Regions from separate parts of the Priestia sp. YIM B13551 genome, predicted to be linked through region 3. Evidence: riboswitches for the same ligand, from Rfam matches in the RefSeq annotation. Region 3 holds a riboswitch; each other region holds the start of a gene.
The links. A riboswitch is a leader RNA that binds a small molecule or an ion and turns the genes downstream of it on or off. The one in region 3 is predicted to bind lysine.
Positions count from the first base shown of each region.

Region 1: it holds a riboswitch for lysine, as region 3 does, so the genes downstream of both, lysA (diaminopimelate decarboxylase) here and ACFX4N_RS20595 (aspartate kinase) in region 3, are expected to answer to the same signal.
Region 2: it holds a riboswitch for lysine, as region 3 does, so the genes downstream of both, ACFX4N_RS01785 (amino acid permease) here and ACFX4N_RS20595 (aspartate kinase) in region 3, are expected to answer to the same signal.

Region 1 is NZ_JBHZOX010000001.1:524,584-530,869, forward strand. Features, by position in the region: gene ACFX4N_RS02725 (NAD(P)/FAD-dependent oxidoreductase) at 1-848, opposite strand, end outside; gene ACFX4N_RS02730 (CBO0543 family protein) at 1,185-1,697, shown strand; lysine riboswitch at 1,764-1,946, shown strand; gene lysA (diaminopimelate decarboxylase) at 2,085-3,413, shown strand; gene ACFX4N_RS02740 (dicarboxylate/amino acid:cation symporter) at 3,466-4,728, shown strand; gene ACFX4N_RS02745 (hypothetical protein) at 4,867-5,001, shown strand; gene ACFX4N_RS02750 (hypothetical protein) at 5,162-5,344, shown strand; gene ACFX4N_RS02755 (LysR family transcriptional regulator) at 5,466-6,286, shown strand, end outside.
Region 2 is NZ_JBHZOX010000001.1:336,170-342,455, forward strand. Features, by position in the region: gene ACFX4N_RS01760 (YqcI/YcgG family protein) at 1-275, shown strand, start outside; gene ACFX4N_RS01765 (cupin domain-containing protein) at 250-558, shown strand; gene ACFX4N_RS01770 (cysteine hydrolase family protein) at 580-1,167, shown strand; gene ACFX4N_RS01775 (GNAT family N-acetyltransferase) at 1,258-1,749, shown strand; gene ACFX4N_RS01780 (hypothetical protein) at 1,853-2,221, shown strand; gene ACFX4N_RS01785 (amino acid permease) at 2,257-3,696, opposite strand; lysine riboswitch at 3,799-3,983, opposite strand; TPP riboswitch at 4,158-4,258, shown strand; gene thiT (energy-coupled thiamine transporter ThiT) at 4,291-4,896, shown strand; gene ACFX4N_RS01795 (ethanolamine ammonia-lyase reactivating factor EutA) at 5,053-6,286, shown strand, end outside.
Region 3 is NZ_JBHZOX010000004.1:177,869-184,154, forward strand. Features, by position in the region: gene uvrC (excinuclease ABC subunit UvrC) at 1-421, shown strand, start outside; lysine riboswitch at 487-664, shown strand; gene ACFX4N_RS20595 (aspartate kinase) at 806-2,038, shown strand; gene ACFX4N_RS20600 (YslB family protein) at 2,090-2,617, opposite strand; gene ACFX4N_RS20605 (succinate dehydrogenase cytochrome b558 subunit) at 3,107-3,715, shown strand; gene sdhA (succinate dehydrogenase flavoprotein subunit) at 3,745-5,532, shown strand; gene sdhB (succinate dehydrogenase iron-sulfur subunit) at 5,536-6,286, shown strand, end outside.

The sequences.
Region 1 (6,286 bases), on a different contig from region 3:
TCATGAAGCCCCCCAGCAGTTACTCTCAAGTCATAACCCGTGTCGTTTTCATGTGTTGCTCCAATGACAATTTGACCTTGTTCAAATGAAAGAATATATTGGTCGCTTGGAGGCATCACAACGGGCCAGTCTTTTGTATCTACATCAGGGAGATGCAAGTGGACAATTTGCGCTTTTTGAAAGCTTGCTAAAAATTTCACTCCAAGAGGCTCTAGTAATTGATTTGCCCACGCTCCTGCTGTTACGATTGTTGTACTTGCTAGAAGGGTTTGTCCATTTACGGAAACGCCCGTTACTTGATTATTTTCATAAAGTAGTTCTGCGTTTCCTTCTATTATTTTTGCACCGTTTTTCTTCGCTGCATTCACAAGTGCGTTTCGAAGAGCTCTTCCGTTAACGCGAGCGGCTCCACTAATATGAACTGAACTGTATTCTTCCGAAAGAACCGGAAACAAAGCCTGTGTTTCTTTAGCGGATAAACGTGTAATCTCGCCTATTTCGGGAGCTTCTTCCCGACGCTTATATGCTCTTTCTTCCATTTTTTTAAGCTTTTGCTCATCAGTATGTACGCTAATTGCTCCTACTCGCTTATATCCCGTATCCGTTTCTCCATCTTCTTCTAATTGCTGAATTAATGTTTGATAGTACTTGGCGCCGCCTTTTGCTAAGCGGTACCATGCTTTATTTCGACGCTGCGAAAGCCATGGACAAACAATTCCTGCTGCTGCATCAGTAGCTTGACCCGCATCCTTGCGATCTATCAATGTCACATCTGCTCCTGCTTTTGCTAAATGATATGCTGTAGAAGCTCCAAGTATCCCAGCTCCAACTACGATGTATGTTTTCATACCAAAACACCCTTTTCTTTCTTCTAGTATTCTTATGCTATTATGTACGCAATTTTAGCATAGCAAAAAAAGAAGTCACATACTAGGTGAAGCTATTTTGAGCTTATTTTTGAGTCTTGCTGACTTTGACATATAGCTCCTTTCATTGTAAACAAAAGCGCAATAAGTTCTTTTACGGAGATTATGGTGAGATGAAGCAAACCACAAGTAGTGATCGCGCATATTTAACACTGCGTTTACAGCTTTTTTATTATAGTTTCTGAATAAAAAAATGAAAGAATAAAACCACTATAATATGTAAATAAAAAGAAATAACCATTATTTTAAGGAGAGCGTATGCAATCTTCATTTGTATTATTTTTCATCATTCTTGGTTTACTATTTGGCAAGTGGCGGAGATATCAAGAATACTATCCTACTTTGTTGTTTTGGATCACGGGGAATTTGCTTTATGAAGTGCTGCTGTTTCATCACCGCGTATGGGTATTTCACCCTGTTGGTATTGATCACCTTTTTCTACCCGATCACCTAATGGTTTCCCTTGGAATAACCTTAATTATTTATCCGTTTGTTATACCGGTTTTTTTAGGAAGGCTGCCGTTGCATGTAAGCGGCCGGCTGTGGTGGATTCTTTTGTGGGCGCTTTTATTTACTGTGATTGAGTTCATTGCTTATGTTAATCACAGTATCACTCATAATTATGGATGGTCGCTGCTGTGTTCTTTTCTCTTCAATGTTGTCACGTTCTCACTTTTAATCATTCATCAGAAGACAGCACTGGCTGCTTGGATTCTATCTGGAAGCTTTATAGCTTTTTTATTTATTTTTTTTGATATTCCTATGCCTTAACTTTTCATTGACTAGACAGAGGAAAAGGAAATATAATAGGAGTTACATTTAAATATAATTTTCCTCTCTGAGAATAGAGGTGCATGAAATCAAGAGTCACTTATTAGAGACTAATGGAGTCTGTGAAGATAAGTAAAAGGGATTTCGTGCCGAAGTATATAGACATCCATTGTGTTCATATACTGGTTCAGTATTGAATAAATGCTGAGCTGTCACAAACCATTTGGTTTGTGGAGAGCTATTGAAGAGATGTTGATGCCTAGAATGTAATAATACTTTATTATTATGAAACCAAGACGCGTGAACATCACTTCACGGGTCTTTTTTGTGTTTTTCTACTGATCATCAAAGTTATAGTTGAATGTTTTAAATGGAGGGATATGGATTATGTACTTACATGGAACGAGTAAAATTAACAGCAGCAATCATTTAGAAATTGGGCAGTGCGATACGGTCGAACTGAAAAAACAATACGGCACTCCCCTATACATCTACGATCAAGAATTAATTGAGACGAAATGCAAGGCCTTCCATTCAGCCTTCCAAAGAAGTGGATTTTCATATCAAATCGCCTATGCAGGGAAAGCCTTTCTTTGTATGGAAATGGCTAATCTTTTAACGAAGCTTGATATGTCATTAGATGTGGTCTCAGGAGGCGAATTATTTACAGCTCTTGAAGCGGGATATCCAGCTGAACGCATTCATTTTCACGGAAATAACAAAACGATTGAAGAAATTGAAATGGCTCTTGATGCGAATATCGGCTGCTTTGTTGTGGATAACTTCACCGAACTTGAAGTTTTGCATGCCTTAGCAGCTGAGCGCAAACAGAAAGCATCTATTCTTCTCCGTGTTACTCCAGGGATTGAAGCCCATACACACGAATATATTATGACCGGACAAGAAGACTCAAAGTTTGGATTTGGTCTTTCCAATGACCAAGCCATGAAAGCGGTAAGTTCTGCATTAGAAAAGCCTTATTATAATCTTTTAGGCATTCATTGTCATATTGGTTCGCAAATTTTTGAAGTAGATGGTTTTTCTCGCGCCATTGATATTTTAACTGATTTCTTATTCAATATTCGTGATAAAATGGACTTTGAAGTAAAAGTTTTAAACGTAGGTGGTGGTTTTGGTATTCGTTATACCGAAAGCGATTCTCCTCTTCCAGTTGAGTATTATGTAAATGCACTGACAGAAAAGCTAAGCCGTACGTTAACGGAACAAAATTATACCCTTCCGGAAGTCTGGATTGAGCCTGGAAGAAGCATCGTAGGAGAAGCGGGTACAACGCTTTATACAATTGGCTCAACGAAAGAGATTCCAGGTGTACGCAAATACGTGGGAATTGACGGGGGTATGACCGATAATATTCGTCCTGCTTTGTATGATGCAAAGCATGAAGCTGTCTTGGCTAATAGAGTGACGGATAAAAAAGATGAAACGGTATCGATTGCGGGGAAATGCTGTGAATCAGGAGATATGCTTATTTGGGATATCGATTTACCGCGCGTTAATCAAGGAGATTTATTAGCAGTTTCCTCTACAGGTGCCTACAACTATTCAATGGCTAGCAATTACAACCGCATTCCGCGCCCTGCTGTTGTATTTGTAAAAAATGGAGAAGCTCGTCTTGCTGTGGAGCGAGAAACATACGAAGATTTGGTGCGAAAAGATGTAAAGCCAGTCGTTACTACGTATGCAATGAGCAAATGATAGCTGTTCTTGCGTAGTAAAGAAGCTATTGTTGTTTGGAGGAAATATAACTATGGTTTTAAGTGTATTTAAAACGTACAGATCATCGCTTATTCTGCTTCTCGCTATTTTAATTGGCGGGATAGCAGGATATGCTATCGGGCCCGATGTAGCAGTCGTAAAGCCCTTTGGTGATTTGTTTCTTAATTTAATGTTCATGATTATCGTTCCCCTTGTCTTTTTTAGTGTGGCTTCGGCAATTGCAAACATGAACGAAATGAAACGTCTCGGTAAAATTATGCTAGGTATCGCCGTTGTGTTTATCGCTACTGCTGCTGTTTCAGCTGTTCTAGGCTTTTTAGGCGCGTCACTTTACAATCCGCTGCACAACGTAGATACTTCTGCGATTAAAGAATTAATGGGTGACAGTGAAAATACAGCTGAAAAAATGACGCTTTTAACTCAGCTTGTTAGTACCTTTACTGTACCTGATTTTGTTCAGTTATTTTCGAAAGAGCATATTTTACAATTAATTGTCTTTGCCGTCATTTTCGGTATTGCTACCACGATGGCCGGTGAAAAAGGACAGCCTATGGCGAAATTCCTGACTTCGGGTCAAGAAGTATCGATGAAGGTTGTTAAAATTGTGATGTACTATGCTCCAATTGGTTTAGGGTGCTATTTTGCTACTGTAGTAGGAGAACTAGGACCAAAGATCTTACAAGGGTACGCTAGAGCATTTATTCTTTATTTATTAATTGCAATCGTTTACTATTTCGGCTTCTTTACGCTATACGCATGGATTGCTGGCGGTAAAGCAGGAATTAAACTGTTCTGGAAAAATGCAGCTGCTCCTTCTATCACCGCTATTGCTACCTGTTCTTCTGCTGCATCTATTCCAGTCAATTTAGATGCAACAAAGAAAATGGGTGTGCCACTTGATATTGCTGAAACGGTGATTCCATTAGGAGCAAACACGCATAAAGATGGTTCTGTTATTGGCGGTATTCTAAAAATTGTTTTCTTATTCAGTTTGTTTGGAAAAGATATGACGTCTGCTACGAGCATTTTGAGTATTTTAGGCGTAGCCTTTTTAGTTGGAGCTGTAATGGGAGCAATCCCTGGAGGCGGTATGATTGGCGAAATGTTAATTATTACGATTTATGGATTTTCGCCAGAAGTTCTGCCCATTATTGCGGTCATTTCCACGATTATTGACGCCCCTGCTACCCTGTTAAATAGTACAGGAAATACAGTAACAGCAATGCTGGTTACAAGGTTTACAGAAGGAAAAGACTGGATTAACAAAATTATCACCACCGATAAAGTCGCCTAGTAAAAAATCAAAGGGAACAGTCTTAGTGACTCTCCCTTTGATTTTTTCGTGTGCAGTAATATCGATAGAGGTGTATAAAGTCTGTAAATACGCACATTCTATAGGTATGTTTCATAACCAGACTGGAGGTGTCGTCTAATGAGTAACGCTGCAGGAGGTTCAAAGAAGAATCAACCGAATGATGCAAATCACGTAAGTGCAGAAACAAAAGCTCATCAAAAACGTCTCACTGAACAAAACAAACAAGAGCATCAGGCTGAAGAGCGAAAATAAAATTACGTCAAAGAACGCAGGGCCTGTGCCAAACGTTCTTTGACGTAATTTTATTTTTAGAGAGAGCTTCATACCGTCACTCGTTATAGGTCTATCGTACAACCTCCTTTCGAACTTTTACATATTCTATTAGTAGGTTTGTAAAAGGAGGAATGGTATGATGTTTTCCTGGCTAGAGATTACAACCGCAGCATTTGGACTTTCAGTTGTTTTAATCAGTTTTGCATTTTTGCCCGAACGCACATGCAAAAATCTTTATATCCCCCATCAGCTAATAGCAAAATCTATGTTTCTCTATAAAAAAATTATTCGTTTTATAAATCAATTTCGACAGAAACTTTAGTTCATTTCCTTTCCCTGTTTTTATTCATTGGATATAATCAGCACATTTACAGTAAATAATTTAATGGTTAAAATAAAGAGTAAAGAAAAAGGATAAGCAGTTTGCAGAAATGGAGTTTCACATGGAAATCAGAGACTTAGAATACTTTATAGAGGTAGCGAATCATAAAAATTTTACAAAGGCAGCGCTGCAAGTTCATTTGTCACAAACGGCTTTAAGTAAAGCCGTCAAAAAAGTAGAAAATGAACTAGGATTTGAGCTTCTTGATCGTTCAACAAGAGAATTAAAGCTAACCGATGCAGGAGAAGTCGTGTATCATCAGGCAACTAAAGCTCTGTCGGTGTTAAAAGACATGCCTCACTTGTTGGGAGATTTAGTGAACTTGCAAACAGGGCAAATCAAGATGGGAGTCCCTCCGCTCATCGGGACCTTGTTTTTCCCGAAGATTGCAAAAGCATTTAATGAACAATACCCTAAAGTATCTCTAGAGCTTATTGAATTTGGAGCAAAAAAAATTGAAGCACTTGTGGAAGAGGCTGGTGTAGATATGGGGATTGTTATGCTTCCTCTCACAAGCGTTCATGATGAACATTTTCACGTATACCCGTTCGTTAAGGAGAGATTCCTTTTATACGCGCATAAAAACCATCCTTTAGCGAAACGTTCTTCCGTCTGGATGAAAGAATTGGAGCATGAAAAATTCATTATGTTCAGTGAAGAATTTACGCTGCACGACCGGTTAATTCAAGATGCTTTAAAATCAGGCTTTGTGCCTTCTATAGCGTATAAAAGTTCTCAATGGGATTTAATTATTGAATTAACAGCGGCAGAACTAGGTATTGCTATTTTACCCGAATCGCTTTATGCCAAAGTGAAAGATCCCAATATTACTACCGTACCTATTGCAGATCCTGAAATGATGTGGGAACTTGGAATTATTCT
Region 2 (6,286 bases), on a different contig from region 3:
GCAGAGGATTTATGATTACATTTCAGCCTCGGTGGGTCTTTGAAGGTATGACAGGAGATTCAAAAATAGGGCGGCACGTACAAAAGGTGGTCCGCGATCGGTTAAAAACATATGATGACGTATCAGCTCACCCTGAGTTAGGATGGTATGGACAGCAGGGAAACCGAGAGTGGAAGCAATATTTTTTACATGATGATAACAACTATACTACCGGACAGTGTCCGTTTAAATTAAAAAGGAGTGAGCAGCATGGACGTGAAAAAAGCCTCTATTAAAAAAGGAGTTGGCGGAAAGTTTGAAGAAGTAATTAAAGAACTGCTTCCGGCGTATACTGGATACGTTGAAGTACAGCACGATATTGCTTTTCAAACGCACCCATCTCATACGCATCCAACTGATGAAATTCTTCATATACTTGAAGGATCTATTTATTTTACAGTTGAACGTGATACGGTTCTATGTCAGGCAGGAGATCGGATACATTTACCGAAACAAACGGTTCATTCTTCAAAAGCCGGTCCTGATGGGTGCACATACGTTATTTCCATTTTAAAATAAAGACGAAAGAAGATGATGCTTATGCTACGTTCCCGGCCAGTGCTGCTGCTTATCGATGTACAAGAAGGATTTTATTCACCCGAGTGGGGGGAAAGAAACAATTTAGATGCAGAAAAACATATGCTGACGCTGCTGCAAGCATGGAGGCGCCAAGATTATCCTGTCATTCACGTACAGCATGCATCAGGAAATCCAAATTCTCCTTTACACCCAAGTTCGAAGGGGTTTCAGTTCAAAGAAGGATTTGGTCCACAAGAAGATGAATACTTAATTCGCAAACACGTGAACAGCTGCTTCATTGGAACAGAGCTAGACAGTTATTTAAAAGCAAATGGCTATGATACGCTTATCTTAATAGGACTAACTACTAATCACTGCGTCTCTACGACTGCTCGCATGGCTGGAAATCTAGGGTACAGGACGTACGTTGTAAACGATGCAACAGCTTGCTTTGATTGTATGTCCTACGATGGAAAAACAAGGCTTCCTGCAGAAGATGTACATACATTCGCATTGTCTTCTTTGCATGAGGAGTTTGCAACGGTCGTTTCTACAAAAGAGACACTTCAAGTTCTTCAAACCTTTCAATATGCTCAAAATCATAACTGATGTGCATGCGCACATCGGTTTTTTATGTAGATTATGTTTATTAAAAGAAGTAAAATAAAGATAATTCTATACTATAAGGAGTTTGTACATATGATCATTCGTTATGCTAAAGAAGAAGATTTACCTATGCTTGTTGAAATTTATAACCAGTCTGTTCAAACAAGTGCTGCTACTTTTGATTTAACGCCTGTAACAGTAGAGCAAAGAAGGAGCTGGTTTGATAATCACATTAGCAATGAACTTTTTCCGCTTATTGTAGCGGAAAAAGATGGGGTAGTAGCGGGCTATGCTTCGCTTTCTTCTTATCGAGATAAAGAGGCGTACATTCAAACGGTAGAGCTATCGATTTATATTGATAAAAACCAGCAGGGACATGGCATTGGAAAACAGCTTATGAAGCGGATTTTGGAATTAGCTAAAGAGCTCAACCATCACGTTGTCATTTCAGGGATTACAAAAGGGAATGATATCAGTGTCAAAATGCATGAGCAATTTAATTTTACATTTTGCGGAGAATTTAAAGAAGTAGGCTGGAAATTTGATCAGTGGCAAGATGTGCTTTTTTATCAGCTTATTTTATAAGATGTATGACACCTTTACACATTGTAACGTTTTAGTTTCGTGTGTAAAGGTTATTAAAATAATAAGTCGTTTTATTATGTTAATACGAAAGGTGTTAGCTATCATGAATACACATTTTCAATATCAGCATCTAAGAGCTATTCCGAAAAGATGGTCCAAAAAAGAGCTGCATATCCAGCTGAATAGAATCAAGCACAATTCTGAACTATCTACTATAGCAGCAGATCTGCTTTTTCATCTGTTAGAATGTACCCATTCGGGCCTTCAAACTAAACAAGAAATCATAGACTACATCCAAAGCATTCCTACTCATCAACTTCCATCTTTTGTAACCCATTTAAGCAGGTTAATTCAGCATATTTATTATATAGAAGCTGCTGATTACTGTAATCGTCCCCTCAAAGGTTATATGCTTGTTATGAAAAACCAGCCCGCCTATATATCTCTTCATTTTGCTGATCAGATCACATAAAAAAGCTCTCTATTCAAAAGAATAGAGAGCTTTTTTTATTCGTATTTTTTCACTGTTACTTGACATTCTTTTAACGGGATAAGTTTCGACTTTTTCGTCCATTTGTATCCTAACCAAACAATTAAGAATAAAGGAAGTCCGATATAGGAAACAAGTACACCGTACCAGTCAATCGAGTCACCCATAAACGCCGAATAGTTTTGGCCTAAAATAACAACGGCACATAAAATAAAGGCAAAGATAGGGCCAAATGGGAAAAGTTTTGCATGATATGGAAGTTCACTCAAATCATGACCTTGGGCAACAAATGCTCTTCTAAAACGATAGTGGCTGATTGCAATTCCTAACCAAGCAATAAAACCAGACATACCAGAAGCGTTAAGTAACCACGTGTATACCGCACCGTCTCCAAAAAATGAAGCACCAAATGCAAGTGTACCGACAAGTGCCGTTGCGATTAAAGCATTAACCGGAACGCCTCGTTTATTTACTTTTGCTAAGAACCTCGGTGCTTTTCCATCTTTCGCTAAGTTCCACAGCATACGCGTAGAAGCATACATACCTGAGTTACCAGCAGATAAAACGGCTGTTAAAATAACGGCATTGATAGCTGATGCTGCAAACGCCAGACCTGCTCGTTCGAATATTAGAGTAAACGGACTGACCCGCACATCATCACTTGCTAATGAATCCGCTGTGTATGGAATAAGCATCCCAATAACAAAAATAGCTAAAATATAAAATAACAAGATGCGCCAGAAGACTTGTTTAACTGCGCGAGGAACCGTTTTTTCCGGATCTTCACTTTCTCCAGCTGCGACTCCAAGCAACTCTGTTCCTTGGAATGAAAAACCAGCAGCCATAAAAATACCTAAGACAGTAAAGAATCCACCGTGAATGGGTCCATCACCAAGCGTGAAGTTTTTAAAACCTGGTGCTTCATTGTTAAAGATACCAAAAATCATCATAATACCAATAACTAAAAAGATGATAACCGTTACTACTTTAATTAATGAAAACCAAAATTCAGATTCGCCAAATCCTTTTACAGAAAGGTAGTTAAGCCCAAACATAATTAATAAAAACAGGGCACTCCATAAAATAGAAGAAGAGTTTGGGAACCAAAATTTCATAATAAGGGCTCCAGCAGATAATTCAGCTGCAATCGTAATAGCCCAGTTATACCAATAGTTCCAGCCCAGAGCGAAACCAAAGGATGGATCTACAAACCGAGACGCATACGTACTAAACGAACCAGCTTCAGGCATATAAGCTGCGAGCTCCGCCAGGCTGGTCATCAAAAAGTAAACCATGACACCAATAATAGCGTAAGCTAAAAGCGCTCCCCCAGGTCCTGCTGTGTGAATTGCTCCACCACTTGCTAGGAATAAGCCGGTTCCGATGGCTCCTCCTAATGAAATCATCGTTAAGTGGCGAGATTTCAACCCACGTTTTAATTCTTGCTGCTCTTGCATAGATAAATACTCCTTTCGAATGTACGGAAAGAGACGGGATAACATAAAAAAAGCCCGCAGTATATGTGCGCGCTTTTAAATCTGAAAACCGCGTCAACCTTCCGTGAAGATAGCTCTTCACATCACTTGCATGATGTGACAGTTCTGTTCCTGTTCGGAGACAGCCCCAGCTTAAATCAACCGAGAAGTGATCTAAACTTCGGCAATTTTTCCTTTCAAGCAACATCCTCAATGTTCTCTGCATTTCCGTTGCTTTACTATTAAAAACTGCGACCTCTACCTCATCGATTAGGATGAGGGTTTTTTATATTCATTTGACATAAAAGAAGTATATCAAATACTAAAACGATTGTCATTATAAAAAATAGATTCAGAAAATAGAAACATCTTTGAAATCTCTCGAATCTATTTTGTTACATATGGTATAATAAATGTTGTCATAATACTACATAAATATCCGAACGTACCACAGGGGGAGCCGCCGTGCTGAGAGTGAACAAATTGTTCAGACCCTTCGAACCTGTTAGTTAACGCTAGCGTAGGAATGTGGGAATAGTAGCATATATTTGCTTACTCCTGTGTAAACCGTTTGATATGAATGATTCAAAAACAGGAGTGAGAAACGTGAATAAAGCATTACCCTTACAGGCTAAAATTGAAATAGCTATTTTTGCAGCATTAGCACTTCTACTTGATCTTTTGCCTTCCATTAAGATTGCAACGGCTGTGAGTATTTCGTTCTCCATGGTGCCCATTTTTATTATGTGCTTTCGCTGGGGAGTAAAAGGCGGGGCTCTATCTGGTCTATTATGGGGGCTGTTGCAGTTGGCAACAGGAACGGCTTATATTTTAACAGCGCTGCAAACGTTTATTGAATATATTGTGGCTTTTGCTTTTATAGGTTTTGGAGGTGTTTTTTCGCAATCTATTAAAACAAATTTAGCTAACAATAACAGATCAAAAGCTTTTGTTTTGATTGTTTTATCCCTTGTTATCGGCAGCTTCGCACGGTATTTCTGGCACTTTATTGCGGGTATTATTTTCTGGGGATCATACGCGCCAAAGGGCATGTCCGCTCTGTGGTATTCTTTCTCAATGAACGGGATTTCTATGATTGGGTCGTTGCTATCGTGTCTAATCATCCTTTCACTATTAATTCCATCCGCATCAAGAATGATTGTAACTAAATCACACTCATAATAAAAAAGACTAAATCTACCAAGATTTAGTCTTTTTTATTATTTGTCACCTTTGTTTACACAAAAGTGTGTCAGGTTTGATAACATAGTTGGTGAAATATTCAAAAAACTGTTTTATGATAATCACCATATTCAAACGAGATAAGGGATTGATAGCATGCTACAGAAATGGATCACGAGCATAGGTTTAGATATTGGAACAAGCACAACAAAACTGATTGTAAGCAAGCTGCTAGTAGCAAATCAACAAAATCAGTTTACGCTGCCAGGCTGTCAAATTATTGATCGTCGCGTAACGTATGCAAGTTCTATCTATACCACCCCTATGCTAAACGATGTTGAAATCGATGTTCAAAGATTAACGGTACTACTAGAACAAGAGTATAAGAATGCAGGAATCTCCTTAGATCAAGTGGAGGCGGGCGCTGTGATCATTACAGGAGAAACGGCTAGAAAGCAAAATGCAGAAAGTATCGTTCACTATCTAGCCGAACATGCTGGGGATTTTGTTGTTGCAACAGCCGGCGCTGACTTGGAAGGAATATTAGCAGCAAAAGGATCAGGAGCAATCGAACGTTCTGCTGAAACAAATGCAGTAATTGCCAATATTGATGTAGGAGGAGGCACTGCTAACATCGCTTTATGTCAAAATGGAAAAGTGATAGAAACGTTTACACTGCATGTAGGCGGGAGATTAATTCGACTAAATGAAGACGGTCTTGTTACCTACGTTTCGTCTCATTTAACTGAATTTTTGAAAAATAATTCTTTAACACTGCGAGAAGGTGAAAAAGCAACATTTGAAAAGCTCTCGTCTATCTGTCAATTACTAGCTGAAGAAACCATGAATTATGTAAAAGCGCTGAATCAAAATTCCTCGCTGCTCGTTTCTCCTCATACAAGATCTTCTATACCTCCTGAAACGATCATGGTTTCAGGAGGAGTAGGAGCAATGATGGAGAAGCAAAAGCCAAAAACAGTGAAGGAAGTGGTCATACACGGAGACGTTGGTCCACTTCTAGCATATCATTTTCAATCCATCCAAGTATCTCAAGCCGCTGAGACAACGCGCGCTACTGTCATTGGAGCTGGTATGCAAAATACAGAAGTTAGCGGATCAACCATATACATTAAGTCTAAAAAACTGCCGCTGAAAAACATTCCGATTATAGAAATACCCGTACAGCCAGAGGAGGAGTGGAATCCGCAGCTGTTTCAAGAAAGAGCTCGAGCGTCATGTATGCAGGCTTCAACTATTTTCAGTGCAGAAGATCCTCCCGTTGCTATTGCTTTATCTCATTTTCCTTACTGCAGCTATAAGATGCTGCAAGAATTAGCAAAAGTAATAAGCGCTGAATTTATTGCTTGTTTTAAGAGAGCTAAGTGCCTCG
Region 3 (6,286 bases):
TGTAGATGGAGGTAAAGGGCATTTGGCTGCGGTGCAGGATGTTCTCGAAAATGAATTGGGACTTTTAGTGCCTACAGCAGGTCTTGTCAAAGATGATAAGCACAGAACTTCGAATCTGATGATTGGCGAGCCTCCTCAAATCATACCGCTTGAACGCAATAGTCAAGAATTTTATTTGCTTCAGCGAATTCAAGATGAAGTTCACCGCTTTGCGATTACCTTCCACCGTCAAGTGCGCTCTAAGTCCGCTTTTCAGTCTGTTCTGGACGACATTCCGGGAGTGGGAGAAAAGCGTAAAAAAGCTTTGTTAAAGTATTTTGGTTCGGTGAAAAAATTGAAAGAAGCAACGGTTGAAGATATTCGAAATTCAGGTGTTCCTCAAAACATTGCTGAAAAAATTTATGAAACATTGCAAAAATAGTCTTGAAATAATAGAAAATATTTGATAAGCTATTAACTAATTTCATACGACACTTCATCAAATGAAGTGAAGATAGAGGTGCAAATTTAATCAGTACGTATCAGGAAGGGTATGAGCCCTTATGAATGATGCGGAAAGGGAAATTTGCCGAAGTGAACATTACCTCATAGTAATGATTGCTGGTTCTGCGTTGAATAAACGTAGGATTGTCAAGATGTAGATTCTTGGAGAGCTATCTCACGGCAGTGGACGGTTATGTTTTATAATTTTCGTTCGTTAAGCAATGAGAGCTCATCTCATTGCTTTTTTTATTGTCTGAGTAAAAAAATTTAGCTTCTCATCATCCTGCATATGCAAATTTATTGAAAAGGAATGAACAAAATTATGGCATTAATCGTTCAAAAATTTGGTGGAACATCTGTTGGTTCTGTTGAACGTATTCAACATGTAGCAAACCGAGTTATTCAAGAAGCAGAGCGCGGTAACCAAGTAGTCGTTGTTGTATCGGCAATGGGCAAAACCACAGATGCACTGGTGAAATTAGCAAGTGATATTACGGACAGTCCAAGCAAACGCGAAATGGATATGCTTCTTACAACTGGAGAACAAGTGACGATTTCCCTGTTAACAATGGCCCTTCAATGCAAAGGGTATGAAGCAACTTCGCTAACAGGTTGGCAAGCTGGCATCCAGACGGAAGCAGTTCATAGCAATGCACGAATCCAGCACATTGATACAACTCGTATTCAACGTCAGTTAGATAGCGGACGAATTGTAGTAGTAGCTGGATTCCAAGGCTGTTCAGAAGATGGAAGCATTACAACATTAGGTCGAGGCGGCTCTGACACGACGGCAGTAGCTCTTGCCGCGGCGCTAAAAGCTGCAAAATGTGATATTTATACAGATGTAACAGGAGTGTTTACGACAGATCCGCGCTATGTAGAAGATGCCCGTAAGCTTCACTCTATTTCATATGACGAAATGTTAGAATTAGCTAATTTGGGAGCAGGGGTGCTGCATCCGCGCGCTGTTGAGTTTGCAAAAAATTATCAGGTACCGCTAGAAGTGCGTTCAAGCTTAGAAAACGAGAATGGAACGATTGTTGAGGAGGAAGTTTCAATGGAACAAAACTTAGTCGTAAGAGGAATTGCGTTTGAAGATAATATTTCACGCGTGACAATTGAAGGGTTAAACAATGAGTTACAAACTCTTTCTACTATTTTTACAGCATTAGCAAAAGAACAGTTAAATGTGGACATTATTATTCAAAACGTAACGGCTAATAATCGTCTATCCATCTCATTTTCTATTAAAACCGTAGACGTAGAAGCTGCTCTTGCTGTCTTAAAAGAATATAAATCTACTTTAGTATATACGCGTATCGAACATGAAAGCGGTCTGGCTAAAGTGTCGATTGTCGGATCTGGTATGATTTCAAACCCAGGTGTTGCAGCTGAAATGTTTGAAGTGCTGGCAGGAGAGAAAATTGAAGTGAAGATGGTCAGCACGTCTGAAATTAAAGTATCTACAGTTGTACCGCATGCTGATATGGTAAAAGCAGTTGAGACGCTTCACGTAGCATTCGAACTAGAAGAACAGCAGGCAGTGCAAGTATAAAGAAGAGAAAAAAGACGTGGTATCTCCACGTCTTTTATATATACGTATTTTTTACTTTTTATAACGCTCCGCGCGTGTTTCGGTAGGTAAAATATCTTTTCGGTCCCACTGCACGGAAATCAGCACTTTTCCGTTCTTTTCTTTATGTGTTAAGTAGGCTTCTGTTAGGCAGTTGTTTTGCCGCTGAATCTGTTCAGCCACAAATCCTGACTCAAGATGAAACGAACAAGTTTCCTGCTGAAATCTTTTGCTGACCACATCACCTGATAACTCAAGCTCTAGTGAATATTTATCTTTTTTTGCAAGCGTCAGTGTTCCCCAGGAAGCTGCTTTAAAAAAAGCGACGATTTCATCCATTGTATTTAATGGGTATTTCCGCGCAAGGTGTTTTCCTGCCCAGTATGAAATGGTATTCGTTTCGTCTCCAAGAAGCTCTGGAATTAACACGTCACGCAAAAGGCTGTATCCGAAATATGAAACGTGATCAAGAGTTCTCTCTGTTTCAGCTGTGACATTAGGTTCTGATGTTTCCATCGTCTCTTCAAGTTCTTGCTGTGATTCTGTTTGTAAATTGCTCATGCTTTCCCCTCTTTCTTTACTACTATTATATACAAATCTAAAAAACCTCTCACGCATTTTTTTAATAAAATGTAAGAGGATCTTTATTATGGTAAAAAGAGTTAGATGTAAAGATAAAAAATCCATAATATACCTTTTAAAAGGGTACTTTTACCTGTGTAAATGTTTTGTGAACTTGTTTACAATAAAAGTATAAAGTAAACGCTTACTTAGTTGTGGCAAGCAATATTATAATAGAAAGAAAAAATCTGTAACATCAATATAGTAAGCGTTAACAAATATAAAATTTTATAAATTTATATTTTATAGAAGATTTAAATATCTTGCCTTGACGCTCTTAATCGATGGGAGTAAAATTAACCTGTCACATACTTTATTAGGAAATGCAAAGGTTTTCATTTCCTATATTCACGATTAATCTATTTGTCTAGTGGGAGTAAGAAAGTTCTTCACAAACTATGTTCATTTAACTAAGGGGGGTCTACGCAGATGGCGGCAAACAGAGAGTTTCAATATCGGAGAATCCATTCATTACTTGGGGTAATACCAATCGGGATTTTCTTAACACAGCATTTAGTTGTGAATCATTTCGCGACAAAGGGAGAAGAATCATTTAATCAAGCAGCTCACTTCATGGAGAGCTTACCTTTCCGCTATGCTCTAGAAATTTTCATTATTTTCTTACCAATCGTTTTTCACGCAATATACGGTCTTTACATCGCATTCACTGCTAAAACAAACGTTAACAACTATGGGTTTTTCCGTAACTGGATGTTTATCCTTCAGCGTGTTTCAGGTGTAATCACACTTATCTTCATCACATGGCACGTATGGGAAACCAGAATACAAGCTGCGCTTGGAAAAGAAGTAGATTTTCAAATGATGGAACGAATTTTAAGCAACCCGGCAATGCTTGCATTCTACATAGTTGGTGTTGTATCTACGATCTTCCACTTTGCAAACGGTCTATGGTCATTTGGAGTTAGCTGGGGGTTAACTGTAACACCACGTTCTCAAAGAATTTCAACTTATGTGACATTAGCAATCTTCTTAGCACTTACATTTGTAGGTGTTCGTACATTATTCGCATTTGCATAAAATTAAGGTTTTGAAGGAGTGGGGTTCCGATGAGTAACGGAAAAATCATCGTAGTCGGTGGCGGTTTAGCTGGCTTGATGGCAACAATAAAAATTGCTGAGTCTGGCAAGCAAGTAGATTTATTTTCACTAGTTCCGGTAAAAAGATCTCACTCAGTTTGCGCGCAAGGTGGAATCAACGGAGCCGTAAATACGAAAGGTGAAGGGGATTCACCATGGGAACACTTTGATGACACAGTGTACGGCGGAGACTTTTTAGCCAACCAGCCACCTGTAAAAGCAATGTGTGAAGCAGCTCCTGGCATTATTCACTTACTTGACCGCATGGGTGTTATGTTTAACCGTACTCCTGAGGGTTTGTTAGACTTCAGACGATTTGGCGGGACGCAGCATCACCGTACGGCTTTTGCTGGAGCAACAACGGGTCAACAATTATTGTACGCATTAGATGAGCAGGTTCGTCGCTATGAAGTTGCCGGACTTGTGACAAAGTACGAAGGATGGGAATTCTTAGGTGCTGTTCTTGACGATGAGCGCAGCTGTCGCGGAATTTCTGCACAGAATTTAAAATCAATGGAAATTAAAACGTTCCCAGCTGACGCGGTTATTATGGCTACAGGTGGACCTGGAATTGTTTTTGGAAAATCGACGAACTCAGTTATTAATACAGGTTCAGCGGCATCTATTGTGTATCAGCAAGGTGCATACTATTCAAACGGAGAGTTTATTCAAATTCATCCAACTGCTATCCCAGGAGATGATAAGCTTCGTCTTATGAGTGAATCTGCTCGTGGAGAAGGCGGACGCGTTTGGACATATAAAGACGGTAAACCTTGGTATTTCTTAGAGGAAAAATATCCTGCATACGGTAACTTAGTACCTCGTGATATTGCAACTCGTGAAATTTTTGACGTCTGCGTAGCGCAGAAGTTAGGAATTAACGGAGAGAACATGGTTTATCTGGACCTTTCACATAAAGATCCAAAAGAGCTAGACATTAAACTTGGAGGTATCATCGAAATCTATGAAAAATTCATGGGCGATGATCCGCGCAAGGTACCAATGAAAATTTTCCCAGCCGTACACTATTCAATGGGCGGTTTATGGGTGGATTACGATCAAATGACAAATATTCCTGGCTTATTCGCAGCTGGTGAGTGTGATTATTCACAGCACGGAGCGAACCGTTTAGGAGCAAACTCATTATTATCAGCTATTTATGGTGGTATGGTTGCCGGTCCTAAAGCGGTTGAATACATCAATGGTTTAGAAAAGAGCGCAGATGCTATTTCTTCAAGCGTATATGATCGTCATGTGAAAGAAGAAGAAGAGAAATGGAACAATATCATGAATCTTCAAGGTACAGAAAATGCATACGTTCTTCATAAAGAGCTAGGGGAATGGATGACTGACAACGTGACAGTCGTACGATACAATGACAAACTGTTAAAAACAGATGAAAAGATTCAAGAATTAATTGAACGCTATGATCGTATTAACATTAATGATACGGCTAAATGGAGTAATCAAGCGGCAACATTTACTCGTCAGCTGCAAAACATGCTTCAGCTTTCACGTGTTGTAACGCTAGGAGCTTACAACCGTAACGAAAGTCGCGGTGCTCATTATAAGCCAGATTTCCCAGATCGTAACGATGAAGAATTCTTAAAAACAACAATGGCATCTTTTGTGGATAAGAAAACGGCTCCTTCTTTCCATTATGAAGAGGTAGACGTATCGTTAATCAAACCGCGTAAGCGCGACTACACAAAGAAAAAAGATGAAAAACCAAAAAAACAACAAGAGGGGGTTCGTTAATCAATGAGTGAACAACAAACAGTCCAAAAGACAGTGCGCTTCATTATTACACGTCAAGATTCAGCTGAATCTGCTCCTTACAATCAGGAGTTTGAAATTCCGTATCGTCCGAATATGAACGTTATTTCAGCACTGATGGAAATCAGACGTAACCCTGTTGATGCTTCAGGTAAAGAGGTTGCTCCGATAAACTGGGAAATGAACTGTTTAGAGGAAGTATGCGGAGCCTGTTCAATGGTCATCAACGGTAAACCTCGTCAGTCATGTACGGCTCTTGTTGATAAACTAGAACAGCCAATTCGCTTACAGCCAATGAAAACATTTCCTGTGGTTCGTGACTTGCAAGTAGACCGCAGCCGTATGTTTGATTCACTAAAAAAAGTAAAAGCCTGGGTTCCAATCGATGGCACATACGATTTAGGTCCAGGACCGCGTATGCCTGAAAAGAAACGTCAGTGGGCGTATGAGTTATCCAAGTGTATGACATGTGGCGTTTGCTTAGAAGCTTGTCCAAACGTAAACGACAAGTCAAACTTCATCGGTCCAGCACCGCTTTCTCAAGTTCGCTTGTTTAATGCCCATCCAACCGGTGCGTTAAATAAAGGAGAACGTTTAGAGACGATTATGGGTGATGGAGGACTAGCGAACTGCGGGAACTCTCAAAACTGCGTTCAATCATGTCCAAAAGGAATTCCATTGACTACTTCAATCGCAGCTTTGAACCGCGATACAACAATTCAAGCATTCAGAAGTT